Regions from separate parts of the Pseudomonas sp. SCT genome, predicted to be linked through region 3. Evidence: predicted binding sites of a transcription regulator. Region 3 holds the regulator's gene; each other region holds the start of a gene.
What was found. Region 3 encodes sigma-54, which starts transcription at its own class of promoters, with help from an activator protein. Its sites were predicted from a motif close to ANTGGCATNNANNTTGCTNT; they were not measured.

Region 1: the regulator sigma-54 is predicted to act here: its motif matches at 5,534-5,553, upstream of flgB (flagellar basal body rod protein FlgB).
Region 2: the regulator sigma-54 is predicted to act here: its motif matches at 3,345-3,364, upstream of BHD08_RS19865 (CmpA/NrtA family ABC transporter substrate-binding protein).

Annotation. Positions count from the first base shown of each region.
Region 1 is NZ_BDJA01000005.1:77,070-86,579, reverse strand. Features, by position in the region: gene flgH (flagellar basal body L-ring protein FlgH) at 1-471, opposite strand, end outside; gene flgG (flagellar basal-body rod protein FlgG) at 556-1,341, opposite strand; gene flgF (flagellar basal-body rod protein FlgF) at 1,377-2,117, opposite strand; gene BHD08_RS13905 (flagellar hook protein FlgE) at 2,313-3,899, opposite strand; gene flgD (flagellar hook assembly protein FlgD) at 3,930-4,613, opposite strand; gene flgC (flagellar basal body rod protein FlgC) at 4,633-5,076, opposite strand; gene flgB (flagellar basal body rod protein FlgB) at 5,088-5,492, opposite strand; gene cheR (protein-glutamate O-methyltransferase CheR) at 5,688-6,557, opposite strand; gene BHD08_RS13880 (chemotaxis protein CheV) at 6,547-7,479, opposite strand; gene flgA (flagellar basal body P-ring formation chaperone FlgA) at 7,571-8,311, shown strand; gene flgM (flagellar biosynthesis anti-sigma factor FlgM) at 8,425-8,754, shown strand; gene BHD08_RS13865 (flagella synthesis protein FlgN) at 8,791-9,261, shown strand; gene BHD08_RS13860 (flagellar brake protein) at 9,320-9,510, shown strand, end outside.
Region 2 is NZ_BDJA01000009.1:116,878-126,387, forward strand. Features, by position in the region: gene BHD08_RS19850 (thioesterase family protein) at 1-258, opposite strand, end outside; gene BHD08_RS19855 (hypothetical protein) at 425-1,144, opposite strand; gene BHD08_RS19860 (ANTAR domain-containing response regulator) at 1,447-2,025, opposite strand; gene BHD08_RS19865 (CmpA/NrtA family ABC transporter substrate-binding protein) at 2,040-3,260, opposite strand; gene BHD08_RS19870 (BatD family protein) at 3,433-5,061, opposite strand; gene BHD08_RS19875 (VWA domain-containing protein) at 5,058-6,779, opposite strand; gene BHD08_RS19880 (VWA domain-containing protein) at 6,776-7,795, opposite strand; gene BHD08_RS19885 (DUF4381 domain-containing protein) at 7,788-8,282, opposite strand; gene BHD08_RS19890 (DUF58 domain-containing protein) at 8,279-9,241, opposite strand; gene BHD08_RS19895 (MoxR family ATPase) at 9,241-9,510, opposite strand, start outside.
Region 3 is NZ_BDJA01000006.1:255,325-264,834, reverse strand. Features, by position in the region: gene BHD08_RS16700 (YhdP family protein) at 1-417, shown strand, start outside; gene BHD08_RS16695 (carbon-nitrogen hydrolase family protein) at 458-1,303, shown strand; gene tldD (metalloprotease TldD) at 1,306-2,748, shown strand; gene yjgA (ribosome biogenesis factor YjgA) at 2,824-3,345, opposite strand; gene pmbA (metalloprotease PmbA) at 3,458-4,804, shown strand; gene BHD08_RS16675 (HPr family phosphocarrier protein) at 4,857-5,129, opposite strand; gene rapZ (RNase adapter RapZ) at 5,144-6,001, opposite strand; gene ptsN (PTS IIA-like nitrogen regulatory protein PtsN) at 6,017-6,481, opposite strand; gene hpf (ribosome hibernation-promoting factor, HPF/YfiA family) at 6,489-6,797, opposite strand; gene BHD08_RS16655 (RNA polymerase factor sigma-54) at 6,872-8,380, opposite strand; gene lptB (LPS export ABC transporter ATP-binding protein) at 8,526-9,251, opposite strand; gene lptA (lipopolysaccharide transport periplasmic protein LptA) at 9,251-9,510, opposite strand, start outside.

The DNA.
Region 1 (9,510 bases), on a different contig from region 3:
GCCATTAGGCAGCACTTCGGAAATGGTGACGGTGATGGAGCCGGACAGGCTGTTGCTCTGCCCTGCCTGGCCAGAGCCGGAAGTGTCGCGCGACGCCTCGTACTCGGCCCCCAGATTCATCGAATTGCCCGTCAGCGGGTTGGCCATGGACACCGCCCCGCCGAACAGCGAGCCGAGACCGATGTTCGCGCTGCTGTCCTTCGAAAGCTTGGAGGTCGCGTTCTTACTGGCCTGGGTTCGCTCGTTGAGGGTAATGGTGATGATGTCGCCAACCCGATGAGCCTTGCGGTCGTCATAGAGGTTGGTCTCGAACCCAGCCTGATAGATTGCGCCGTTGTTCTGCGCCGCCGGCAACGGCGTGCGTGGCAGCACCGGAGCGTAGTACGGGTCGTTCGGTTTCGGCGCAGGGGCAACACATCCGACCAGCGCCAGGGCAGACGACATCGACACAACAATCAACAAACGGCTCATAAACACCTCAAGCCATGACAGGCCATCGAAACTACTGCGAGCAGCACGAGGCGTGCTTGCCCGTATACAACGGCGACTACGCGATCAGAGTTGCTGCGTGACGAACGACAGCATCTGGTCGGCGGTGGAAATGACCTTGGAATTCATCTCGTAGGCGCGCTGGGTGGTGATCATGTTCACCAGTTCCTCGACGACGCTGACGTTGGAGTTTTCCAGGGTGTTCTGCAGTACCGTACCCAGGCCGTTGAGCCCTGGCGTGCTGACCTGCGGTGCACCACTGGCAGCGGTCTCGAGGAACAGGTTGCTGCCCATGGCCTGAAGGCCTGCCGGGTTGATGAAGTCGGCCGTCTGCAAGTTGCCGATGATCTGCGGCTGCGGGTTACCCACGGTGGTCACCGAAACGGTGCCGTCTTCGCCAACAGTGAACGTCTGGGTTTCCGGCGGAACCACGATGGCCGGCTCCAATGAGTAACCGTTGGAGGTCACCAGCTGGCCGTCGGAGCTCAGGTGGAAACTACCGTCGCGGGTGTAGGAAACCGTACCGTCCGGCAGTAGCACCTGGAAGAAACCGCGGCCATTGATCGCCATGTCCAGCGGCTGCTCGGTGGTCTGCAGGCTACCGGCGGTAAAGATCTTCTGGGTTCCGGTCACGCGCACACCGGTACCCAGCTGCAAGCCGGACGGCAGTTCGCTGTCCTGGCTGGATTGGCCGCCGGGCTGGCGACGAATCTGATACAGCAGATCCTGGAATTCGGCACGGTCACGCTTGAAGCCGGTAGTTGATACGTTGGCCAGGTTGTTGGAAATGGTCGTCAGGTTCATGTCCTGGGCGGACAGACCCGTCTTGCTGACCCAAAGTGCTGGAAGCATGAGCTTTCTCCTCGTGCGCCGCCGGCGCCACGCTATTAGCTGAGTTGCAGTACGCGCGCCATGGCAGCCGCATCATCTTCGGCGGTGCGCATCATCTTTACGTGCAGTTCGAACTGGCGGGACAGCGCCAGGATGGAAGTCATTTCGGATACCGCGTTGACGTTGCTCGCCTCGAGAAACCCCGAAACGACTCGTACGTTTGCGTCCGGCTCGACGGGCTGGCCATCTTTCAGGCGAATCAAGCCATCCGTACCCTTTTCCAGCTGCTTCGGATCGGGATTGACCAACTTGATCCGATCCACCGTGACCACGATGTTCGGGTTTTCGCCCAGAGCCCGGATACTGATGGTGCCGTCATGACCGACGTCGATCTTCTCCTCCGGCGGAATCGCGATCGGGCCACCGTTACCCATCACAGGCATGCCGTCGGCGGTGCGTAACATGCCCAGCACGTCAATATTCAGGCTGCCGGTGCGAACATAGGCCTCACTGCCGTCTGGTGCCTGCACGGCAATCCAACCTTCCCCTTCAATAGCGATGTCCAGATCGCGACCGGTTTCCTGCAATGTGCCGGAGGTGAAATCGGTGGCGGGACGCTCGGACATGGCATAAACCCGCGCAGGATGGCTATCACCAAAAACCTGCATCGAGCGGGCCTGTTCGAAATCCCGGCGAAAGCCCGTGGTTGATATGTTCGCCAGATTGTTGGCATGGGCCTGTTGTGCCCGCGCATTCTGGCTGGCACCGGTCATGGCCACGTAAAGCATCTTGTCCATCGACATCTCCGAGACGCGAGTTTGACACTTGCTGATCTGTTGACGATGAAAAATGCAAGGCCCGTGCCATAGCCGAACTGACAGGCAACAGATTGATTTATAACACTTTTATAAACACAAAGAAGGCCCGGATGGGCCTTCTTTTAGAGGAGTGGCGGAATACTGCCGCCAGCGGCAATCACACCTGCCGCACTATTACCGCAGATTAATGATGGTCTGGGTAATCGCACTTTCGGTTTCGATGGTCTTGGCGTTAGCCTGATAGTTACGCTGAGCGACGATCAAGTTGACCAGCTGGTCAGACAGTTCGACGTTGGAGTCTTCCAGAGCCCCCGCCTGCAACGCACCGAGCGTCCCAGAGCCCGGCGTGCCAACAACCGGCTCGCCAGATTCGAACGACTGCACCCACTGGGTCTTGCCCACCGGAGTGAGGCCTTGAACGTTGGCAAAATTGGCCAGAATGATCTGTCCCTGGACCTTGGATTGGCCGTTGGTGTAACGCGCAAAGATCACGCCGGTATCGTCGATTTCCAGGCCCGCCAGCTCACCGGTGGTGTAGCCATCCTGGGCAACGCTGTTCACGGCGAAGGCACTGGCGTACTGCGTTGACTTCGAGAAATCGAGCACGATGCCGCCTGGGTTTGCCAGCGCGCCATTGGCAGACCAGGTCGCTGGGGTGGCGCCGTTGGAAATCGCTGGAATCCAGCCTCCGCTGGGCGGATTGCCCGTAGCGGAATTCAGCGTAACTTTCCGATCAGGCGAAACGCTGAAAAGTCCAGAGCCACCATTATCGATAGCTGTCAGCGCACCGGAAGCATCGAATGTCAGCCCCATGACGTAAGGCTGAGGCGGCTCCTGTGCAGGACTAGCCGGATTGCGACCATCAATGAGCACTTTCATGTCCCAGGTATTGGCACTCGTCTTGACGAAATATTGCGTCATGACGTGGGCATTACCTTGCGAGTCATAGATGTTCAGCGACGTCGAACTGTTGTAGGTCGTGGGGTCGGCAGGGTTAAAGGTTCCGTTGGCGGCAGTCAGAGCTGCTGCCTGATTGGCTGGCAACGCCTTGGCTGCATTTCCCGCAGCCTGCGCATTGGTGATATTTGTTGCATTGACGAGCGCGGCAGCGCGTGCATCTTCAGCCAGCGCTGGGTCACCGCTCACCGCGAACTCAGCGTCATATGCAGCCTGCCCTGCAGTAGTAAGCGAGGTGTTATAGGCCGCGTCATACGCAGGCTGTAATGAAGCGTCATAGGCAGACTGCCAGGTAACTGGAGACTTCTGCGTCGAGTTCAGATTGAATGCCGTATTGATCTGACTGGTCGCCTTCGGCGCCTGATTAGTAGTCTGAATTTGCAGATCACCAATTACACCATTCTGCAGATTGCCGTTTCCGTCCACAGGGAAGCCTTGCAGCTTATAGCCAAAGTTGTCGACCAGGAAACCGCTGCGATCAGTGCCGAAATAACCAGCGCGGGTATAACTTACCGCGCCGTTATTGCTGACCTGGAAGAAGCCATTACCATTGATGGCCAGATCCAGCGCGTTCTGTGTGTAGTTGATATTCCCCTGATTGAACTGCTGGGAAATATTGGACATCAACACACCGCTACCCTGAGGGTTCTTGCCAGTGCCGAGCACGGACGCCGCATAGACGTCGGAAAACTCCGCACGCGACTGTTTGAAGCCTACGGTGCCGGCGTTGGCAATGTTGTTGCCGGTGACGTTGAGATCCTTGCTCGCGGCACGCAGGCCGCTAAGACCGATATTGAAGGACATTGAATCGCTCCTTTGCCGAGAGTGCGGCGGTTATTGTCCGATGATCTGGACCTGGGAGAGGCCGATGCTGCCGATACCGGCAAGGTTGAGCATCAGCTCCCCGCCGTTCTGCCCAAGCGTGACGCTGTCGACGTTCGCCGGCAGCAAGGTGTACAAGCCCTTGGTTTCACCCTGATAGGTAGCCTGGGCCTCGAAGCGATAGGTACCCGGCGGCAAGACATTGCCGCTGGAATCCTTGCCGTCCCACATGAACGAGATGTTGCCGGCCTCCTGCTGCCCCATGTTCACACGCCCGACTGCAGCACCGGTGCTGTCGTAGATATTGACGAACACGTTGCTGCTCGAGGTTGGCAGCACAAGGCTGGCCTTGAAGGTTTCGCTGGTATCCACCACCGCCTTGTCAGTCGGCACGATCACCTTGCGGCCAACCAGCGAGGAAGCCTGCAACGCCTGGGACGACTGATACCCGGACAGGATGGTCTGCATGCTCGAGTTCAGCTTTTCAACGCCCTCAACCGTACTGAACTGCGCCAGCTGGCCGATGAACTCGCCATTCTCCTGCGGCTCTAGCGGGTTCTGGTTGTTCAGCTGAGCGACCAGAAGCTCAAGAAATTCATTCTTGCCAAGGTCGTTGCCCTTTACCTCACGATTCTCACCGAACTGATACTGGTCGAGTATCGAGCTGGTGCCACCGACGCCGTTTGTAGTGCTCATGAATGCGTTCTCGTATGAATCACTGACCCAGCGTCAGCACTTTCTGCAACATGGTCTTGGCCGTATTCATCAGCTCGGCATTGGTCTGAAAAGCACGACTGGCCGAAATCATGTCGGCCATTTCTTCCACCACGTTGACGTTCGGGTAGTAGACGTAACCGGCTTCATCCGCTGCCGGATGGTTGGGCTCGTAACGCGCCTGAAGCTCACTCTGATCCTCCACCACGCCCAATACCTGAACGCCAACCCCCGCCTGATCTTGTCCGGCGAACAGCGATTGATCGGGCTGGCCGCTGGCCTGCTGAAAAACGGTGGCGAATACCGGATGGCGCGCCCGGTAAGTCTGATCGACGCTTGACGAAACGGTCTCGGCGTTGGCGATGTTGCTGGAAATGGTGTTCAGGCGGGTGCTTTGGGCACTCATGCCGCTGCCGGCAATGTTGAATACGCTGCTAAGGGACATGGGCTACTCCTTCATTCGCCGCGCAGGGCGCTCATCAGCCCCCTGAACTTGCTATTGAGCAGGGTGAAGCTCGCCTGGAAGTCCACGGCGTTCTTCGCATAATTGGATTGTTCGATCTGCAGATCGACAGTGTTCTGGTCGAGCGACGGGTGTGCAGGCGTACGAAAGCGCAGGGACGCATCAGCGATTTCCAGCCCTTCGGCTGCGATATGTCTATCGCTGGTCCGCGTGACGCCGAACCCACCCTGGCTGCGCGCCGACTGCTCGGCCAGCACACTGCTGAACTCCAGATCCCGCGCCTTGTAGTTAGGCGTATCGGCATTGGCGATGTTGTTGGCCAGCACCTCGGCGCGCTGCGAGCGAAAGCCAAGCGCCTTTTCGTGGATACCCAATGCCTTGTCGAAACTGATGCTCATGATCTGGACCTCTGCCGGATACAAGTCTGCTTGCGCAAACTGCAGCAAAGCCCATGCCACTACATGCAACATATTGATTTACAAGGGTTAGGCTCACGACAAGGACCAGCAATGCGTCAAAAGCGGCAAGGCTTTACCGCTTGCCTGCCACAACCGCCACATTGCATGACGGTTTTCTGCCGCCTGGAGCAGCGCTCATTTCGCCTTGTAGATGATACCTGGACTGCATTGGACCATCTGGTAAAGCTCGGGAAGTCCATTAAGGGCTTCCGAGGCGCCCAGAAAGAGATATCCGCCTGGGCGCAGCGTGGCGTGAATGCGCTTGAGAATGTCCTTCTTCACGTCCGCGGAGAAATAGATCAGCACATTCCGACAGAACACAATGTCGAATTTGCCCAGCGCGGCATAGCTGTCCAGAAGATTCTGGACCCTGAACTCGACCCGCGAACGGATTGCCGGCTTTACCGCCCAACGCCCCGGTGCCTTAACGTCAAAATAGCGTTGCAGACGGTCGCTGGACAGGCCGCGCGCAATAGCCAGGCTGTCGTACTCAGCGGCTTTGCAGGCAGCGAGCATGGTTCCGGAAAGCTCAGTGGCAACGATTTGCACCCCGGTCTTCGCCTGGCTTGGGTTGCTGCGCTCGTACTCATCGATTGCCATCGATAGCGAATAGGGCTCCTGTCCCGATGAGCAGGCCGCCGACCAGATTCGCAGGCGCTGGCCGGAGCCGGTTTTGAGCATTTCAGGCAGAACTCGACTCTTGAGCACCTCGAACGGGTACGTATCGCGAAACCAGAGCGTTTCGTTGGTCGTCATCGCATCAACGACCAGTTCCCGTAACCCACCACGCGGCTGTGCCTGGATTTTGCGCACCAAGTCGCCGAGCGTCTTGATGCCCTGCTGCTCCATCAGCTTGTTCAGCCGGCTGGACACCAAATACTGCTTGTTGCTGCCCAGCAGGATGCCGCACGTTTTCTCAAGAAATACCCGGAACTGCTCGAAATCCAGATCGACTGACACCAATAAAGCCTCACCATCATGAGAGGAGCTAGCCTCAGTTTGCATCCGCCTGCCTGATCCGCTCGGCCACGCGGGCAGCGAGATCGTCAGGCTGGAACTTGGCGAGGAAATCATCCGCGCCCGCCCGCTTCACCATGTTCTGATTGAACACACCGGAAAGGGAAGTATGCAGGAGTATATGCATACCCTGCATGCGCGGATCGTGTCGCACCTCGGTAGTCAGGGTATAGCCATCCATTTCCGGCATTTCAATATCAGAAATCATCATCAGGAATTCTTCTGCCGGCTTCTTGCCTTCGTCCGCCATCCGCTTCAGATAGTTCAGCGCTTCGCGCCCGTCGTTCAACTTGACGACCTCGATGCCTATATTTTCCAGACAGCGAGTGATCTGCTTACGCGCCACTGATGAGTCATCGACAATCAGCACGCGACAGGAGAGCGCCTTGGCTCGAGTGTCGGCATCGATCACCCCCGAAGAAACCTCCTCCGAGGTGGGAGCCACTTCTGCCAGCACCTTCTCCACGTCGATGATCTCGACCAGCTTGTTGTCGATGTGGGTGACCGCCGTCAGGTAATGATCGCGCCCCGCGCCTTTTGGCGGCGGCAGTATCGCTTCCCAGTTGAGGTTGACGATTCGCTCGACCGAACTCACCAGAAAACCAAGTGTTCGGTTGTTGTATTCCGTAATGACTGCAAAGGAGTTCTGCAGGTCCATTAGCGCCGACTTGCCTGTTGCCAGCGAGAGATCGAGGATCGGCAGCGTAGTGCCGCGAATGCTCGCCACCCCGCGCACCACTCGTCCACATTTGGGCATGATGGTCAGACGCGGGCACTGCAAAACTTCGCGTACCTTGAATACGTTGATCCCATAAAGCTGCTCGCCCTCGAGACGAAACAGCAACAACTCCAGACGGTTCTGCCCCACCAATTGGGTACGCTGGTTAACCGAATCCAGTACACCGGCCATGCCAGTCTTCCTCTCTGCTTGCAGATAATTGGGGCCAGACGAATATTAGACGCGGCACGCCCCTTGCTTTGGTTGGGATATGAACGTCCATATGACCATTTTCCGGCGCAGTCGCCAGATGCTGTGCGGCTACTTGCTACTCACAGCGCTGTGCGCGATGAGTCAATTCACGCACGCATCAACCATGTCACACCCTGACCAGCTTATCGACGTGACTGAGCAGTTTCTTGAGCGCGCAGTAGTGGACTATTTAAGTCGCAGCAGCATCGATGCGCGCCACGAAATCGCAGTCAGCCGCCTGGACCCCAGACTGCGTCTGAATCAATGCGACCAGCCGCTTGCGGCGAGCTTCGCTAATTCTGCGCCCCCCATAGGACGAGTCACGGTACGGGTAAGTTGCGAAGGCCATGCCCCCTGGTCAGTGTTCGTCCCGGCGCAGGTCCGACTCTACCGCGAGGTGGTCGTAGCCAATCGATCATTACTGCGTGATACGGTATTGGCCGACGCTGATGTGAGCCTCGCCGAGCGGGACGTGTCGAACCTCAACCAGGGCTATCTGACGCGACTCGACGAAGTACTGGGCAACAAGCTCACCCGCCCCGTACAGCCAGATCAGGTGATCACACCCAACCAAATGGAGCTGGCCAAGGTCGTACGGAAAGGCGATCAGGTCGTCATTACAGCCAGGAGCGGATCCATCAGCGTCCGGATGCCAGGCGAGGCGATGACGGATGGCGTCCCGGGCAAGCAGATCCCTGTTAAAAACCAGCGCTCTGGTCGAATAATCAAAGCCCGCGTTACTGGCCCCGGTCAGGTTGAAGTTGCAATGTAGCGGCAATGGGCCTGGCGCACTTTTCCGGTGTGCGATCCGGAAAAAAAAGCTAAAGTTTGCTCTATTGTTGCCGAACACATGGCAAGCGTCCTGATTCCTTCGAGGTTTGCATCATGGTCATCGACTTCAATCGACCGAACAGCCCATTGAACGCCCCTAACGGGCGCAGCAGTGTGCAAGGTAACGAGCGTCCCACCGGCACCCCAGCAGAGCCCGCAGGCGACGCACCGAAAACCGGCAGCGCGAGTGCCAGCACTGGTGACACCGTACAGCTGAGCCCCGAAGCCCAGCGCCTGCAACAGGCGACCGACAAGCTCAACGAGCAACCTGCGGTCGATCAGGAGCGGGTATCCAAGCTTAAGCAGGCCATTGCTGACGGATCCTATCAGGTCGACAGCAAGCGTGTTGCAGCCAAGTTATTGGCTTTCGAAACGCAGCGCTGAGCCTGATCCCACTCGCGAGCACGCCCAGAGTCTGAAATGAACGAAACCACCCTGCTGGAGCAGCTGACCGATGATATCGGCATGGCCCGCGAACTCCTTGAGCTGATCGACCAGGAATTCAAAGCACTGAGCGATCGCAATCTGACGGAGCTGGAGGCGCTGCTCACCAAGAAGCAGCCGTTGCTTGCCCTGCTTGGCCAGCACGGAGCCCAACGCAGCCAGTGGCTGATAGATCAGCAGCTGAGCGCCGATCGTGCAGGACTGGAAAATGCCGTGAGCAAATACCAAGAAGGCGCCAGCATTCTGGAAAAAGCCCAGCTGCTCGAAGCCGAGCTTGAGAACTGTCGTGGCGCCAACGAGCGCAATGGCCGATTGATCCGCGCGAATCAGGGAGCACTTGGAAGCATGTTAAGCATTCTCCAAGGCAAGGACGACACACCCAGCCTGTATGACAATCGCGGCGGGGCCTCCAAAAGCAAGCAGCAGCGGCCCCTGAGCCAAGCCTGAATCAACGCACCAGGACACAACGTGATGGTTATGAAGATGCGCCAGGGATCCGCGGACCGTGTCTAGCCTATTTCTGGACGAAGAAGGTCCGCAGCCGCCGAAACTTCTTACGGCGCCCCTGGAGATATACGCCAATCTGCGGCCACTCATCGATAACAACACCCCCCTCACCCTGCGCTTTAACGAGCGTAGTCAGCGTTATCAGACCTTCCTTGTGGAAATGAATCGCGAGACCGGCTGGATTGCGCT
Region 2 (9,510 bases), on a different contig from region 3:
CTCGAACAGCAGCGCGTCACGGGCATGGGCCTCGGCTTTATAAGTCGTGGCCAGGTCGGTGACGATGATTCCGGCACCGTCCTGGCGGGTTTCGGCCACGCCGTAGGCAAATAGAAAGCGCGCCCGCGCCTCGGAAATCATCGAGATCATCGAATCGTTGGCCAGATGGTTGCCGGCGTTGATGTCGGTGATGCGTACGGTGAGCTGGGTGGAGAAACAGTACTGGTCTTCCGGGAACTGCAGGTTCAGGCGCGCCATGGATCGCTCGGTTATTGATCGAAGGCGCGCATTCTAGCGTTGTGTCACTCCACTGGGCAGATCGGCCCTGGCGGGCGCAGCCTTGACCGCGAACGGGCTGGCACCCGCGTGAGTGCTTTGCCGAGCGCTTCCCCTGGGAACTTCAAACATGACTGCTCGGACTTGGTCACGCTCCTCTGGGCAAGCCGGGCTGCGCCTGTGCAACGCTGTGCTGCAGGCGCTGCTGGATCCGTTGCAGCCGTGCATCGATCAAGGGTGTGACCAGTGCGAAGCATTCGGGCGGGCTCAGCCGCGGTTGGGCTGAGTGGACGACGCTGCGCTCCAGCTTGCCCACCAGACGCTTGAGCTCCATGTCCACACCGCTGCCGATACGGCGACAGAGCCCTTCCAGGCGCCCTTGCAAGGCCGGCGTGCAGCCGCCCTGCAGCGATGCGATCACGCATAGACCGCGCAGGCGCGCCACCTCTTCCAGCTCGCGGCATGTTTGAGCGATCCGTGCGCCCTCGTGGTCCAGCGATGCTCGCTGCGCAAGGCTATCTATAAGGGTTTCGATCAGTACACCGTGGCTTTCGAAGTCCGTTGGCGTCTCACGCAGGGCCAGCCAGGCCTCGCTTATCGAGTAGGCGTCGGGCAAAGCGGCGCGTTGTTGCAATCGCTGCGTCAGGTTGGCCGCGAGGGCAGAGCGCAGAGTGACCGCGGCCACATCGGAGAGCGCACCCAGCCCCCGATGCTGCTGCAGCAGACGCAGGATCTCCAGATCCTCTTGAACGGCCAGCAGGCGCAGGCTTGCAACGCGCCGGGAATGTTGGGCGCTGGCGATGCCGTTCAGGTAGTGGCCCAGCAACAGCAGGGCACAGGCGATCGCCAAGGTTGCGGTAATGGTCATTCTGCAAGTCCCTTGTCTACGGGTACGGCACGGCGGCGCGTGCAACAAAAAAGGCGTCCAAACCGGCATGCGGCTGCATGCGGTCAAGGGACGCCTTCGTCTTAGCCCGACACCTTCGTTGGGTCGGCTAATGGCATCTAGCAAGTCGCTTGCCAGCCGGCCAATGCCAGCACTTTTCCGCTGGACTCCACATCGTTACGGTTGCTGGGGCTGCGGCCGTCCTACAATCCAAATCCTGACGGCTACGGATGTGCGCGCCGACGGTGCGCTGGACCTCGCGACCGCACCGCGGACGGGCAGGATTACTGCCCAAGGAGTTCGTTCATGGCGATGATCTGTTCGGCGACCTGGATCAGTTTCTGTTGCCGGCTCATCGCCTGGCGGCGCATCAGCGTATAGGCCTCTTCCTCCTTGCAATCGCGCATCTTCATCAGCATGCCCTTGGCCAGTTCGATGCGTTTGCGTTCCGCCAATTGCTGCTCGCGGGCCTGGAGTTGTGCCCGCATCGCCTGGTCGGTCTCGAAGCGGGCCATGGCCACATCGAGGATTGGTTTCAGCCGCTGGGCCTGGATGCCTTCGACGATATAGGCGCTGACACCGGCGCGGATTGCCTGGCGCATGGCGCCCGGATCGCTATCGTCGGTGAACATGACGATCGGCCGTGGCTGGTCGCGACTTACCAGTACCACCTGTTCGAGCACGTCGCGGCCGGGTGAGTCGGTGTCGATCAGCACCACGTCCGGGCGGATCGCCTCGACTCGTTCGGGCAGGTCTATGCTCAGGCCGGACTCAGCGATGACTTCGAAGCCAGCCTCGATCAGCGCGCTCTTCAGACGGCCGATCTTTCGCGGGGTATCGTCGATCAGCAGGATGCGCAACATACCGGTCTCCCTCCTCAAAGCGCGGCCGCCACGGTCTGATCGGCCATGGCGTGCAGGGCGAAGCTGCGTGCGTAGGCCGCCGGGTCGCTGCCGTCCCAGGTCGTGCCGTCCATGAGCGTGGCGCTGCGTAGCGGCGACTGCGGCACCGGCATACCGAGCGCTTCGGCAGCCTGGCGATACAGGTCGGCCTGCTGAACCTGCTGTGCAATCTCCAGGTAGTTCGGGTCCTGACGCAGCAGGCCCCAGCGCCGCAGCTGGGTCATGAACCACAGGCCGTCTGACAGATAAGGCATGTTTGCCGCACCGTCGGCGAAGAAACGCAGTGGATGCATGTCGGTCCAGGCGTTGCCCAGCCCGTCGTCATACGCGCCGAGAAAGCGCGACTCGATGGCCGCGAGCGGAGCGTCGACGTACTCGCGCCCGGCGATCAGCTGTGCCGTGCTGCGGCGGTTTTCCAAGCTCTGGTCGATGAAACGGCTCGCCTCCAGTATTGCCATCACTAGCGCGCGGGCCGTGTTGGGGTACTGCTCGACGAAAGTCCGGGTGCAACCGAGCACCTTCTCCGGGTGGTCGGGCCAGATCGATTGGCTGGTCGCCAGGGTGAAACCGACACCTTCGGCGATCGCCTGGGCGCCCCATGGCTCGCCGGCGCAGAAACCATCGATGCGTCCCGCCCGCAGGTTCGCCACCATTTGCGAGGGTGGCAGCACAAGCGTTCGCACATCTTGCAGGGGGTGGATGCCATTGGCGGCTAGCCAGTAGTACAGCCAGAGCGCATGGGTGCCGGTGGGAAAGGTATGCGCGAGCGTCAGGCGCGCACCGCTTTGGCGCACGCTGTTGCGCAACGCCTCGGGATTGGTCACGCCGGCTGCCTTCAGCGAGGCAGACAGGCTGATGCTTTGTCCGTTCTGCGCCAGCCCCATGAGCACCGCCATGTCCACCGCGGGGCTGCCGCCGATTCCCAGGTGTACGGCGTAGATCAGTCCGTACAACCCGTGCGCAGCGTCCAGTTCGCCACCGACCAGCTTGTCGCGCAGGGCCGACCAGGAACTCTGGCGCTGCAGGTTCAGCGTCAGGCCGAACGGCTGGGCGAAGCCCTGAGTGGCCGCGACGATCAGCGATGCAGCATCGGTGAGCGGCAGAAAGCCCAGATTGACCGAGCTCTTTTCCGGTGCGTCGCTGCCGGCAACCCAGGCCAGTGCGTCGTGGCGGTGCGGCGAGAAGGGGTCCGTCATGCTGTGTTGGCCTTTTCGATTGCGAAGCGCGCGGTAAATGTCGACGTTTGCCGCGACGGCTCAGGTATGGTCTGTGCCAAGCCTGAAGCAAGCGATATGCCAGCGTGGTAATGGTGCACGGCGCGGTGCATGCGCACCGCGTCGGTGAGGGGCGGTTAGCTCAGGCTGCTGGTTAGCGCGGGTAGAGTGGCGGCAGGGCGCTCTGGTCCTGCTCGATGCTGGGAGTGATCGCCGGAGGCAGGGCCTGGATTGCCTGCCACAGGGCGTCGCCCTGCCAGCGCTGGCCGGCTTCGCTGTACAGCGCACCATTGAGCCCATCCAGCGCATCGGACAGCGGTACGAAGCGCGCAGCCATGTCCGCCAAAGTCTCCGGTTGTTGTCGCGCCCAGGCGTCCAGCGCCTGGCGAGTGGCATGGGAGTCGTTGGCCTGGCAGGCGCGACGCAGGTCGTCGAGCAGGCTGCGCGGGGTGGGTCCAGGCTGGAGCGCACGTAGCACTGCCGGCTGTCGGCGCGCACGCGTCCACAGCCCGAAGCCGACGAGCGTGCTGAGTGCAAAGAACGCTGTGCTCAATTGCCACGGCCAGAGCAGCTGCTGTTCGACAGGCGCCGGGATTGCGACGGGCTGTTCGGCAGGTGGCTGCACAAGATTCGGATTGTCCGCGACGTTCAGGGTGCGCTTGTCCAGCGTGGTGCGTTCGAGGCGATCTTCAACGGTATTCCACCAGACCACTTCCAGTGCAGGCAGCTGCAGCGTGCCACTGCGCGTGGGGATCAGCGCCTCGCGTTGTTCGCGGCTGCCGATCAGCCCGGTAGCGCCGACTTCGTTCGCCAGGCTCGGTTGATCCGGATAGCGGCGCAACTCCGCGCTCTGCGCCGAGCCGATGGCGGGCAGCTGCGTGCTGGTGAGGCCTTCGGCCTTGAGCAGCAGGCTGCGGGTAAGTGATTCGCCGGCCTGCGCCTGATCCGGTTCTGGGCTCCAGGCCTCCACCAGCGTCAGACTGCGTGCCGGCAGCCAGGGCGCATCGGCGGGATAATCTGCCGGCTTGGCTTTGACTGTCAGTGGGATGCTGGGTGAGCGCACCTGAGTCGAGCGTCCCGAGCGCGAGCCGAACAGTGGGTTGCTGCTGCCGGTCACGGTAGTCGCGCTGAACAGCTGGGCGGGGATGGTCAGCTCGCCGGATTTCTGCGGAAACAGCGCATAGCGCACCTCGATGACGCCATGTCGGATGCCGTTGATGGTTTTCTCGTAGGTACGCGGCTCGCCGAGTCGCTCGACCAGGGCTTCGGGCATTTGCAGCGGCGACAGGGTGCTGTCGTCGTAAAGCGAAACCGAATGGTAGATGCGCAGCGTGAGGATCACCTGGGCCTGCACATAGACGCTTTCCTGGTCGACGCTGGCGTCGATGAAGATGGGTGCCAGTTGATCGCTGTCGCTGCTTTTCAACGATTCCTGGACCAGCAGGGTGATCGGCTCGCTGCGCCAGTCGCCCAGCTGCAGCGGTGGAATGATCACGTAGCCGGTCTGCTTCGGACGCAGGGTGATCAACCAGCGGGTGATTGCGCGCGCCTCGCCATTGCTGCTGGAGAGCTGATTGACCTGGCGGGTGTCGAAAACCTCGAACAGGTCATCCAGCGGCTGCAGGTCGGGCTTGCCGAACACCGCGCCGCCTTGGCTTTCCAGGCTTAGTTCGAGGGTTTCGTCGATGCTCAACTGGGTGCGGTCCACTCGGGCGAAAAGACCGGCCGCAGCAGCCTGGCCGGCAAGAATGCTGAGCAGAAGAAAGGCCATCAGGCGCATCATCGACTGGTTTCCTGGTGCTTGCGTTGTTCGTAAAGGAATTTCCGCCGCAGCAGCTCGCCGGGGTTATCCGGGATCTGTCGCAGCCATTGTTCCATTGCCTGTTGCCGCTCCTGATCGGGGAGCGCCTCATGCTGCGCCAGCGCCGTGGCGGCATCCTGTTCCGACGCCTCTGTTGTCGTTTCGCTCGTGGAAGGCTGTACGGCGCCGCTGGCCGCACGCTCCGGCTCGCCCTCGGCGTGCTCAGGGCTGGGCGCACTGGCCGACCCGGACTCCGGCGGTTGCGGCTGGGGCTGCGGTCCGTCCGGCTCCGTCTGTTCCTGCTGCTGTTCCGGCTCGGGTTCGGGTTCCGGCTGCTCCTGTCGACGGCGCAGCAGTTCCTCCACCAGTGCCTTGTTGCGCTGTGCCTGTTGCAGGTCAGGCTGCAGCTCCAGCGCCTGTTCGTAGGCTTCGATAGCGGCTTCCAAGGCTTCGCCGCGCGCCAGGGCATTGCCGCGATTGTAGTGGTCGGCGGCTGTATTGCCCTCGGCGAACAGCTCTGCGGCGCCGGCGTAGTCGCCGGCCTGGTAGCGTGCGGTCGCCTGCCAGCGGCGATCGACGAAGCGCTCTGCCGCCTCGTCGGGCTGTTGGGCCTCGAGCAGACGTTGCCCCTGCTGATCGCGCCGTAGCCAGAGGTCATCCATCTCGAATGCGCTGGCCGCTTGCGGCTGCAGCAGCAATAGCGGCAGGCAGAACAGCCAGCCGCGCCGGCCGGCCAAAGCGGCAAGCAGGAGCAGCGGAACAAGGAGCCAGTGGCCCTGGTCCAGCCAGGCTTCCAGACGGGTGAGTTCGTCGTCGTGCTGCAGTGTTCCCGTTTGATCGAGCAGACCGAGCGCCGCGAGATCGTCGTCGCCCAGGCGCGCCTGTTGGTAGTGGCCGCCCAGCTCTGTGGCCAGGCGCTGCAGCCTGGCGTTGTCCAGGCGTGGGATCAGAATGGCGCCGTGATCGTCCTTGAGAAAGCTGCCGTTCTCGCCGGCAATCGGCGCGCCCTGTTCTGTGCCGACACCGAGGGCCAGCAGGCGCTCATCGCGTCCCTGCATCAGCGCTTTGATGGCGCCACGCTCGTGTTCGTCCAGGCTGCTGCCAATCAGCAGCAATCGCCCCCGACCCAGCCCCGCCTGTTCCAGCAGAGCTAGCCCCTTGGCCACGGCGAGATCGGCACGCTGGCCTGGTTCGGGCATCAGCGCCGGATGCAGGGCATCCAGCAGGTTGCGGGTAGTCGCCAGATCATCGGACAGCGGCACCACGGTATGGGCGCTGCCGGCGTATACCACCACGGCGGTCTGCACATCCTGCCGCCGTTCCAGCAGGTCGAGCAGTTTGCGCTTGGCCTGCTCGAGGCGCGTGGGCGGCACGTCGCCGGCGAGCATCGATGGGGTCAGTTCCAACAGGACTACCAATGGGTCACTGCGCTTCACGCTGGGTTGCTCGAAGCGCTGCCAGCTTGGGCCGAGCAATGCGATGACGGCCAGCAGCCAGGCAAGGCCGAGCACCAGCCAGGGCAGGCGACTGTGGCGCAGCCGGCCGCGGGTCAGCAGGACCGCATGAAAGGCTTCGGGGAGCAGGCGCTGCCAGCGGCCGATCTGCAACTGGCGATGCCACAACCGCCACAGCAGCCAGATCAGCAGTGGCAGGATGATCAGCCAGTAGGGCCGCAGCAGATGGGGCAAGAGTTCGCTCATCGGCGCTGCTCCCGCCGCCAGGCCAGGCGCTGCAGCTGGGCGCTCCACAGGCTGGCGGCGACCATCAGCAGGCTGATCAGCAGTGCCGCTGCCAGTGGCCAGAAATACAGCGCTTCGGCCACGCGCGCCTGGATTGGTTGCTGCGCGGCGGGCTCGAGCCGATCCAGGGTAGCGCCGATGGCCTTAAGCTCAGCGCTGGAGGCGGCGCGAAAGTACTCCCCGCCGGTCTGTTCGGCGATGGCGCGCAGGGTGGGCTCGTCCAGGTCCAGGCCGGGATTGAAGCCGAAGCGGCTGAGCACACCCCCTTCTTCCGGAACGGCGCCGATGCCGATGGTATGGATTCGTACGCCTTCCTCGGCCGCCAAAGAAGCAGCCAGCAACGGTTCGATTTCACCACCATTGCTGGCGCCATCGGTGATCAGCACCAGCACGCGGCTGCTCGCCGGTCGATCTCGCAGGCGTTTCACCGCCAGGCCGATGGCATCGCCGATGGCGGTGTTGCTGCCGGCAATGCCAACTCGCGCCTCGTCCAGCCAGACACGCACGGTGCGGCGGTCGAAGGTCAGGGGCGCCTGCAGGTAGGCCTTGCTACCGAACAGGATCAGACCGACGCGATCGCCGTGGCGCTGCTCGATGAAATCGCCGAGCAGCACCTTGACCAGCTCCAGGCGCGTCAGCTCCTCGCCCTGCCATTGCATGTCGGGGTAATCCATCGAGCCGGATACATCCACGGCGAGCAGCAGGTCGCGGCCACTGGTGGGCAGTGGTAGCGGTTCACCGAGCCACTGCGGGCGCGCTGCGGCGAACAGCAGCAGCAACCAGATGGTGAGGTAGGGCAGTTGCTGGCGCCAGGCCGGCAGCGCAACCCGGGCACGGCGCCCGGCAAGCTGTTGCAGCTCATCGAGGAAGCTGACCTTCAACGCCGCTTCGCCGCTGTCGGCTGGCGGTAGCAGTGCACGCAGCAGCCAGGGCAGGGGCAGCAGCACGAAGATCCAGGGCCAGGCCAGTTCAAACATGCTTGCGAATCCAGATGTCGACGGATTGTTCGAGGCCGTCGATGGCCTTGTCGTCGAGACGGCACTCGGCTCGATAGGCACCTTCGACCAGGATCATCCAGCGTGTCAGCCCGGCGGCCGGACAGCGGCTGTCGAGAAAGGCCAGCCAGGCGCGCCCGCTGAGCGTGTGCGGATGATCGTTTGGATAGCGGATGCGGCACAGTCGCTTGAGCAGTCCGTTGAGCTGCTGCAGCCACTGGCTGGCCGGCTGGCCGCCGTAGGGTTTGTTCAGGCGGGACAGCTCGATCAACGCCTCCTGGCGCTGCGGGTCCAACGGCGCTTCGGGCTGAACGCGTGGTTTACGCGGGGTCAGTCGATGGCGAAGCCGCCAGAGCGCAGCTACCGCACCGAGCAGCACCAGCCCGAGCAGCCACCAGCCCGGTGCAGGCGGCCACCAGTGAACGGGCTCCGGATTGATCAGTGGTGCCAGTTGGTCGAGCGGGTTCATGGTCGTGCGCTCGGATGCCGGACGCTCAGGTGCTCGCGCAGCTGTTCGATCAGATCATCCTGGGTATCGAGCGGCATCAGCGGCACCCGCAGCCGATTGGCCAGACGCTGCCAACGTGCACTGCGCGCTTCGCCCAGCTCGCGGTAGCGCTGACGCAGTGCCGCGTCGTGGGTATCCAGTTCCAGCCGCGCATTGCCTTCGCTGAAGCGCAGCAGGCCGGCGGCGGGCAGTGCGCGATCCAGCGGATCGAACAATGGCAGCAACAGCAGATCGACATGACGCGCCAGCAGGCTGAGCTGCTGTTCGGCGGCATCGGTCAGGGTGCGCTCGTCGCAGAGAATCACCGACAGGCTGCCGGGGCGCAGCACTTCTCGCGTCCTGCGCAATGCCATGCTGAACGCCTCCGGATCGAGCGGGCTCTCGGGATGCAGCCGGTTGTTGGCCTGCGTGACGCGATCAAGCAGCTGCAGCAGGCTCTGCTTGCTGCGACGTGGCTTGATTTCCTGCTGCTCGCTACCGAATACCAGACCGCCGACCCGGTCGTTGTGGCTCAGCGCTGCCCAGCCGATGAGGGCCGCGGCCTGGGCAGCCAGCACCGACTTGAACAGGTGTCCGCTGCCGAAGAACAGGCGCGGACTCTGCTCGACGACGATATAGATCGGACGCTCGCGTTCTTCGTGGAAAAGTTTGGTATGCGGCTCCTGGGTGCGCGCGGTGACCCGCCAGTCGATGGTGCGCACGTCATCTCCGGCCTGGTAGACACGTACCTGGTCGAAATCCACGCCACGCCCGCGCAGTTTGGAATGATGCAGCCCGACCAGTGGGCTGCGACGATGGGGCGTGGAGAAGATCGGTACTTCACGGACGCGATGGCGCATGTCGATCAGCTCGGCCAGGCTCACCTGGATGCCGGTGTGCTGCTCGCTCGGCTGTCCGCTGCCGGAAGCCTGCGCTTGCATCAGGCCACCGCGACCACGTCGAGAATGCGCTGGATCACACGGTCCTGGTCGATGCCGGCCGCTTCCGCCTCGAAGGAAAGGATCAGGCGATGACGCAGCACGTCGAAGAGCATCGCCTGGATGTCTTCGGGACTGACGAAATCACGTCCAGCCAGCCAGGCGTGGGCGCGGGCGCAGCGGTCCAGCGAGATGGAGCCGCGCGGGCTTGCGCCATAGGCGATCCATTCGGCCAGCTCGGCGTCGAACTTGGCGGGGGTGCGTGTCGCCAT
Region 3 (9,510 bases):
GGCGTGCTGAACTTCAACTCGATAGGACGCCGCCTGCGCCTGGATTTCTCCGATCTGTTCAGCAAAGGTCTCAGCTACGACCGTCTGGACGGCAACCTGCAGGCCAGCTCCGGAGTGTTCACGACCCGCGAGCCGATCACGGTCAGCGGTCCGTCGAGCAACCTCGAACTGGACGGCAAGCTGGATATGGCCCGTGATGAGATCGACGCCAAGCTGCTGGTAACCTTGCCGATCAGCAACAACCTGCCGCTGGCGGCACTGATTGTCGGTGCGCCGGCAATTGGCGGTGCGCTATTCGTGGCGGACAAGCTCTTGGGTGACCGCGTTGCGCGTTTCGCCAGCGTGCAGTACGACGTCAAGGGGCCGTGGCAGTCGCCGAAGATCAGTTTCGACAAACCATTCGAGAAGCCCAACTGATCCGCAGTCGCGGGCTTCGTCTTTCAGCAGCGGGGAAGTCATGTCCTTAGCCGTGATACAGATGGCCAGCCAGGCTGACGTTGCGCTCAATCTGACCTGCGCTCGACAGTTGCTGGAGCAGGCGGCACAGGCCGGCGCCCGTCTGGCGGTGCTGCCGGAGAACTTCGCTGCCATGGGGCACAAGGCTCCGGCGGCACTCGGGCGTGCTGAAGCGATGGGTGAGGGGCCGATCCTGCCCTGGTTGAAACAGGCGGCGCGTGACCTCAGGTTATGGATAGTCGCCGGAACGCTGCCGTTGCCCGCGGATGAGTGCCCGCAGGGCAAGCCCAACGCCTGCTCGTTATTGTTCGATGATCAAGGGCAGCGCGTGGCGCGCTACGACAAGCTGCATCTGTTCGACGCGGCGGTGGCCGACAGCCGCGGCCAGTATCGTGAGTCCGATGACTATGCGCCCGGTGAGCGATTGGTCGTGGTCGATACGCCGGCTGGGCGATTGGGCATGAGCGTGTGCTACGACCTGCGCTTCGCCGAGCTGTATACGGCGTTGCGCGCAGCGGGTGCGGAGTTGATCAGCGTGCCGTCGGCCTTCACCACAGTGACTGGCGAGGCGCACTGGACGAGCCTGATTCGCGCCCGCGCCATCGAGACGCAATGCTATATCCTGGCTGCGGCACAGGGTGGCGAGCACCCAGGCGGTCGCGTCACCCATGGTCATTCGTCTATCGTTGACCCATGGGGCCGCCTGCTATGCGAACAGGCAACCGCTCCGGCTGCTCTCCTCGCCGAGCGAGATGTTGCGGAACAGGCCGCCATTCGCCAGCGCATGCCGGTGCAACGCCACCGCCGATTTTCCGTACCGTGCCTGGTCACGGACCGTTTGGAGTGAATATGAGTGAACTGCTGTTACCCGTCACCGAGCGCCTGCTGACCCCTGGCGGCCTGGGTATCGACGATCTGCCCGGCCTGCTCGGCGAGCTTGCCGGCCCCGGCGTGGATGCTGCGGACCTGTATTTTCAGGACCAGGTGTCCGAGTCGTGGGTACTCGAGGACGGCATCGTCAAGGAGGGCGGCTTCCACCTGGAGCAGGGCGTCGGCGTGCGTGCGCTGTCTGGCGAGAAGACCGGCTTCGCCTATAGCAATGCCATCACCGCCGATGCGCTGCGCCAGGCCGCTCAGGCTGCGCGTTCGATTGCGCGCAGCGGGCAGCAGGGCCAGGTCAAGGTTCTGTCCAAGGCGGCATTCGCTCCGCTGTACAGCCGCGACAATCCGCTCGATGGGCTGAGCCGCGCCGAGAAGGTCGAGCTGCTCAAGCGCATCGATGTCGCGACCCGTGCGCTGGACCCGCGCATCAAGCAGGTCACTGTGAGCCTGGCGGGTGTCTGGGAGCACATCCTGGTGGCTGGCATGGATGGCGGCATGGCGACCGATATCCGGCCGCTGGTGCGCTTCAACGTCAGCGTGATCGTCGAGCAGAACGGTCGGCGTGAGCGTGGCGGGCAGGGCGGCGGCGGTCGCACCGGCTATCAGTACTTCCTGACCGAGGACCGCGCCATGGGCTACGCCCGCGAAGCCCTGCGCCAGGCGCTGGTCAACCTCGAGGCGGTGCCAGCACCGGCCGGTTCGTTGCCGGTGGTACTCGGCCCTGGCTGGTCCGGCGTGCTGCTGCACGAAGCCGTGGGGCATGGCCTGGAGGGTGATTTCAACCGCAAGGGCAGTTCGGCCTATAGCGGCCGGATTGGCGAGCAGGTCGCGTCCAGTCTTTGCACCATCGTCGACGACGGTACCCTGGCCGACCGTCGTGGTTCGCTCAGCGTCGATGATGAAGGCACACCGACGCAGTGCACCACGCTGATCGAGAACGGCATTCTCAAGGGTTATATCCAGGACAAGCTCAACGCACGGCTGATGGGTGTTGCGCCGACCGGTAATGGCCGCCGCGAGTCCTATGCGCACCTGCCGATGCCGCGCATGACCAATACCTACATGCTCGCCGGCGAGAGCGATCCGCAGGAGATCATCCGTTCGGTGAAGAAGGGCATCTACTGCGCCAGCCTTGGTGGTGGGCAGGTCGATATCACCAGCGGCAAGTTCGTTTTCTCTACCAGCGAGGCGTACCTGATCGAGGATGGCAAGATCACCGCGCCGGTGAAGGGCGCAACCCTGATCGGCAACGGTCCGGAGGTGATGAACCGGGTATCGATGGTCGGCAACGATCTGGCGCTGGACAGCGGTGTAGGTACTTGCGGAAAGGATGGGCAGTCGGTGCCGGTGGGCGTCGGTCAGCCGACATTGAAAATCGATGAAATCACGGTAGGCGGAACAGGCGCTTGAGGGCGCTGCTGATCCCGAGCTGCAAACGCAGGGCCGTAACGGCCTCGGCTTGCAGCTTCCGGTTCGGTTCTGCCGTTAGCGCAGCCCGCGCTTGGTTTCGTCGAGGTCGCGGATGTACTTGAAGATCTTGCGGCTGGCGGCTGGCGGTTTGTTGCGTGCCGCTTCGTGCTGGGCATGACGGATCAGCCCACGCAAATGCTGGCGATCGGTTTCGGGGTATTCGGCAACGAAGGCTTCCAGCGTCGCGTCATCTCCGCCGATCAGACGGTCGCGCCAGCGCTCCAGTGCATGGAAGCGTTCGTTGTACTGGCGAGTCGAGGCGTCGAGCTGATCGACCAGCGCCAGGATGGCGTCGACATCCTGATCGCGCATCAGCTTGCCGATGTACTGGATGTGCCTTTTACGGGCGATGTGCGCCTTGTGTTTGGGGGCGTCGGCCAAGGCCTTCTGCAGGGCATCGCTCAGCGGCAGGCGGGCAATGAGGTCCGGCTTGAGGGTGGTCAGGCGCTCGCCGAGTTCCTGAAGGGCAAGCAGCTCGCGCTTGACCTGGGATTTGCTTTTTTCGTCGAAATCTTCGGCATCGGAGTGTTCAGACATGGGGATGGTCCATTAGGAAATGCCGCCATGATAACAGCAGCCCTGGCGGCAGGCTTCAGAGGAGCGGCGCCAGGTTGCAACTTGATTCGATTGCGGTCGTTTGGGAGTGCTTATGAGTGAAGTAGAAGGCATCGGCCCGCACGCGCTGCCCGGGTTGCGCGAGAAGGTCGAGCGCATCATCGAGGAAGCGCGTCGGCAAGGTGCCAGCGCCAGCGAGGTTTCGGTCTCGATGGAGCAGGGACTGTCCACCACGGTGCGCCAGGGGGAGGTCGAGACTGTCGAGTTCAACCGCGACCAGGGCTTCGGCATTACGCTCTATGTCGGTCAGAGCAAGGGTTCTGCCAGCACTACCGGTAGTGGCGATGAGGCCATACGGGAAACCGTGGCGGCCGCACTGGCCATTGCCAGGCATGCGTCCGAGGATGAGTTCGCCGGGCTGGCTGATGCGGCGCTGATGGCACGCGAGCTGCCCGACCTGGATCTCTATCATCCCTGGAACATCACGCCAGAACAGGCCATCGAACAGGCCTTGAGCTGTGAAGGCGCAGCGTTTGCGGTCGATCAGCGTATTCGCAATGCGGACGGCACCAGTCTCAATACCCATCAGGGCTGCCGAGCCTATGGCAACAGCAACGGTTTCATCGGTGGTTATTGCAGCAGCCGGCATAGCCTGAGTTGCGTGATGATCGCTGAAAGCGAAGGCCAGATGCAGCGCGACTACTTCTACGACGTCAATCGCATCGGTGAGGCGCTGCTGGACCCGCAAACGATCGGCAGCCGCGCCGCCGAGCGAGCGGTAAGGCGTCTCGGGGCGCGGCCGGTGCCAACTTGCGAGGTGCCGGTGCTGTTTGCTCCTGAGTTGGCGACCGGGCTGTTCGGCCACTTCATCGCGGCGATATCCGGCGGCAACCTGTATCGCAAGGCGTCTTATCTCGAGGATGCCCTTGGACAGACGTTGTTTCCCGAATGGCTAAGCCTGGATGAGCGCCCGCACATCCCACGTGCGCTTGGCAGTGCCGGCTACGATGGTGATGGCCTGGCGACGTACGCCAAGCCGTTCGTGGAGAACGGCCGTCTGCTGTCCTATGTGCTATCGACCTACTCCGGGCGCAAGCTGGGCATGCCGAGCACAGCCAACGCGGGGGGCGTGCATAACCTGTTCGTCAGTCACGGCGACGAGGATCAGGCGGCGCTCATCCGTCGGATGGGTCGCGGCCTGCTGGTAACCGAACTGATGGGGCAGGGCCTGAATCTAGTTACCGGCGACTACTCGCGTGGTGCCGGTGGCTACTGGGTCGAAAACGGCGAGATCCAGTTCCCGGTGCAGGAGGTAACCATCGCCGGCAACCTGCGTGACATGTTCCGTCAGATCGTTGCGGTGGGCTGTGACGTGGAAACACGCAGCAATGTGCGAACCGGCTCGGTGCTGATCGAACGGATGATGGTCGCCGGTAAGTGAGGCAAACGCAGTGGCGCGGCTGGAAACGGTCCGCGCTGTTTGGCCCGGCGCTTTACTCGCCTTCTTCGAAGTAGTCGTCGATCAGCGCAACCAGCGCATTCAACGCGTCATCTTCCTGCTCGCCCTCGGTGAGCAGGTGCACGGATGTACCCTTGCTCGCCGCAAGCATCATGACGGCCATGATGCTTTTTCCGTCCACCAGGGTGTCGGGGCACCGACCCACGCGAATCTTGCAGGGGAAGCGGTTGGCTACGGCGACGAACTTGGCTGCAGCACGAGCATGCAGGCCGAGTTTGTTGATGATGGTTACTTCGCGGGCGGGCATGGATACAGGTATTCCTAGGCGAGGTCCCGATGACGGACCTGCAGGTTCTTCAGCGGCTCTCTGAGGGCCTGACCCAGCCGTTCGGCGAGGTAGACCGAGCGGTGATGCCCGCCGGTGCAGCCAATGGCGATGGTGACGTAGGCTCGGTTGCTGGCGGCAAACCGCGGCAACCATTTGCTCAGATAGGCGTGGATGTCCTGGAACATTTCCTCCACATCGGCCTGAGCGGCGAGATAGTCGATCACCGGTTGGTCGAGGCCTGAGAAGTCGCGCAGTTCTGCCTTCCAGTACGGATTGGGCAGGCAGCGCACGTCGAATACCAGGTCGGCGTCGACGGGCATGCCCCGCTTGAATCCAAATGACTCGATGAGAAAAGCCGTGCCCGGCTCTGGCTTGTTGAGCAGGCGCAGCTTGAGCACGTCACGCAGCTGGTAGAGGTTTAGATGCGTGGTATCGATCTTCAGATCGGCGTGATCGATGATCGCAGCCAGCAGCAGCTCCTCATCGTGGATCGCCTCGGCCAGCGAGCGGTTTTCGTTGGTCAGTGGGTGACGGCGACGGGTTTCCGAGAAGCGCTTGAGCAGGGTCTCGTCATCGGCGTCCAGATAGAGTACGTCGCAGAGGATATGCCGGGCGCGGACTTCTTCGAGCAGCTCCGGGAAGCGCTTGAGCTGGCTGGGCAGGTTGCGCGCATCGATCGATACGGCGACCTGCGGGTGCAGTAGCTCGGTATGCAACAGGGCACGCTCGGCAAGCTCCGGCAGCAGCCCGGCAGGCAGGTTGTCGATGCAGTAGAAGCCGTTGTCTTCGAGCACGTTCAGCGCGGTGCTTTTACCCGAGCCCGAGCGCCCACTTACGATGATCAGCCGCATCGATTGCCCATTTCGTCAGGCCCCGTTCTGCACGTCGACTACGACCTGATAGAGGCTTTGGTTGGTTGACGCCTCGCGCAGCCTTTGGCGTACGTCCTCGCGGTCGAGCATGCTGGCGATCTGGCGCAGCAGCTCCAGGTGCTCGTCGGTCGCCGCTTGAGGTACCAGTAGAACGAACAGCAAGTCCACCGGTGCGCCGTCGATGGCATCGAAATCCACGGGGGTTTCCAGGCGCAGAACGGCGCTGAGCGGCGCGCTGCAGCCGACCATGCGGCAATGCGGAATGGCGATGCCGTTACCAAACCCGGTCGAGCCGAGTTTTTCCCGGGCGATCAGGCTTTCGAAAATGGTCTGGGAATCGAGATCGATAAGGTCCTGGGCGATCACCTTGGCGATCTGCTCCAGGACGCGTTTCTTGCTACCGCCCGGGACGTTCACCAGGGAACGTCCGGGGGTGAGGATGTTTTCGAGTCGGATCATATTGAAGTCAGCGGGTGACAGCGCCCTGAGTGTGGTCTAGCTGCTTCTCCTTGTGCTTGATCAGTTGGCGATCGAGCTTGTCGACCAGCAGGTCGACGGCAGCGTACATGTCTTCGTGATCGGCAATGGCCACGACTTCGCGGCCGGCGACGTGCAGGGTCGCTTCGGCTTTCTGCTTGAGCTTCTCGACCTGCAGGATCACCTGAACACTGATGATGCGGTCGAAGTGGCGAGCAAGCCGGTCGAATTTCTCCTCGATGTAGTCACGCAGGGCGTCGGTTACTTCCAGATGAACACCGCTGATGTTGACTTGCATACTGCTATCTCCTTTGCCTTGAGCGAAGAGCAGGGTGGTAGGCCTGCCGCCGATACAGTTCGACCAGGGGCCGATCACAGCAAACGCTTGCGCTCGCTGGACGGTGCGATACCGAGTGACTCACGGTATTTCGCAACTGTACGGCGGGCCACCTGGATGCCCTGCGCCTCCAGTAAACCAGCGATCTTGCTGTCACTCAACGGCTTTTTCTGGTTTTCCGCGGCGACCAGCTTTTTGATGATCGCGCGGATCGCAGTGGACGAACATTCGCCGCCTTCGGCAGTGCTGACGTGGCTGGAGAAGAAGTATTTGAGTTCGTAGATGCCGCGCGGCGTGTGCATGTATTTCTGCGTCGTCACACGGGAAATGGTCGACTCATGCATGCCTACCGCTTCGGCAATATCATGCAGCACCAGCGGCTTCATTGCCTCGTCACCGTGCTCGAGAAAGGCGCGCTGATGCTCGACGATCTGGGTGGCGACCTTCATCAGGGTTTCGTTGCGGCTGAGCAGGCTCTTGATGAACCAGCGCGCCTCCTGCAGCTGATTGCGCATGAAGGTGTTGTCGGCGCTGGAGTCGGCGCGTTTGACGAAGCCTGCGTATTGCGCGTTGACCCGCAGACGCGGCATGGCTTCCTGATTCAGCTCGACCAGCCAGCGGTCATTGTGCTTGCGTACGATTACGTCAGGCACCACGTATTCCGGTTCGCTCGCCTCGATCTGCGAGCCGGGGCGGGGGTTCAAGCTCTGGATCAGCTCGATGACCTGGCGCAGTTCGTCTTCCTTGAGCTTCATCCGGCGCATCAGCAGGCTGTAGTCGCGGCTGCCCAGGATATCCAGGTAGTCGCTGACCAGACGCTGGGCCTCGCTCAGCCAGGGCGTTCTTTCGGATAGCTGACGCAGTTGCAGTAGCAGGCATTCGCGCAAATCACGCGCGCCGATGCCGGCCGGTTCGAACTGCTGAATGCGACGCAGGACGACCTCGACCTCATCGAGTTCGATTTCCAGCTCCGGGTCGAAGGAGTCGACGATTTCCTGCAGTGTCTCCTCGAGATAGCCCTGATCGTTGATGCAGTCGATCAGTGTGGTCGCGATCAGGCGGTCGGTGTCGCTCATCGGTGCCAGGTTGAGCTGCCACAGCAAATGGCTCTGCAGGCTGATGCCGTTGGATGTGCGGCTGGTGAAGTCCCACTCGTCGTCATCGTTGCTGGGCAGGCTGCTGGCGCTGGTCTGGTAGATGTCTTCCCAGGCCGTGTCGACCGGAAGCTCGCTGGGGATTCGCTCGCCCCAGTCGCCATCGTCCGCACTTTCGCCGCTGTGCGAGGGCTCCTCGTAAGTGCTTTCCTGGCTGCTGCTTTTCTCGGTGCCGGTGTCACCCGGCCGATCGGCAGCTTCGGCCATGGGGTCGGAGCTGTCGAAGTCGTCGCCGTCTTCTTCGCGCTCGAGCATGGGATTGGAATCCAGCGCCTCCTGGATCTCCTGTTGTAGATCGAGGGTGGATAGCTGGAGGAGCCGTATGGCCTGTTGCAGCTGCGGTGTCATCGTCAGCTGCTGGCCCATCTTCAGGACTAGCGATGGTTTCATGGCAGAGGACTTCGAACCTTGTATGCCGGCGCAACCGCGCCCATTCCGACATGCCGCGCCTGGGGCGCCGGCGAAAGCAAATTATATGCCTGCCGACGAAGCCTTTGCCTAGAGCCGATTTGCCGAGCCGAGCAAAAAATCCGCGTTACAGCCGGAATTCGTGGCCCAGGTAGACTTCCTTGACCAGCTGGTTGCTGAGGATGGTCTGTGCATCGCCTTCGGCGATCAGTTGCCCGTCATTGACGATGTAGGCGGTTTCGCAGATATCCAGCGTTTCACGGACATTGTGATCGGTGATCAGCACGCCGATGCCCTTGGCCTTGAGGTGATGGATGATCTGTTTGATATCGCCCACCGAGATCGGGTCCACGCCAGCGAAGGGCTCATCAAGCAGGATGAACTTCGGCGCGGTAGCCAGGGCGCGGGCGATCTCCACCCGGCGGCGCTCGCCGCCGGACAGGCTCATGCCGAGGCTGTCACGGATATGGTTGATGTGGAACTCCTGCAGCAGGCCTTCCAGCGCCTGCTGGCGGCCGCTGCGGTCCAGGTCTTTGCGTGTCTCGAGAATGGCCATGATGTTGTCGGCCACCGAGAGTTTGCGAAAGATCGACGCTTCCTGCGGCAGGTAGCCAATGCCGGCGCGCGCGCGGCCGTGCATCGGCAGGTGGGTGACGTCGTTCTGATCGATCAGCACGCGGCCCTGATCGGCATTCACCAGGCCGACGATCATGTAGAAGCAGGTGGTCTTGCCAGCGCCATTCGGGCCGAGCAGGCCAACGATCTGCCCGCTCTCGATGGACAGGCTGACGTCGCGCACGACCTGACGACTCTTGTAGCTCTTGGCCAGATGCTGGGCTTTGAGAACGGCCATTACTCCGGCTGCTCCGTGGCTTGGTCGCGTTTGCGCGGCTGGATCACCATGTCGACGCGCGGGCGCGGCGTGGTCACATCGGCATTGGTGGCGCGACCGGCATTGACGATCTGGCGACGGGTGTCATAGACAATCTTTTCGCCTTCGAAGGTGTTGCCTTCCTGAACGACCTTGGCCTGGTCGATGAGGACGATGCGCTCATTGGTGGCGAAGTACTGGATGGTCAGGCCGTAGGCCGTGACGATCTCCTTGTCCACCG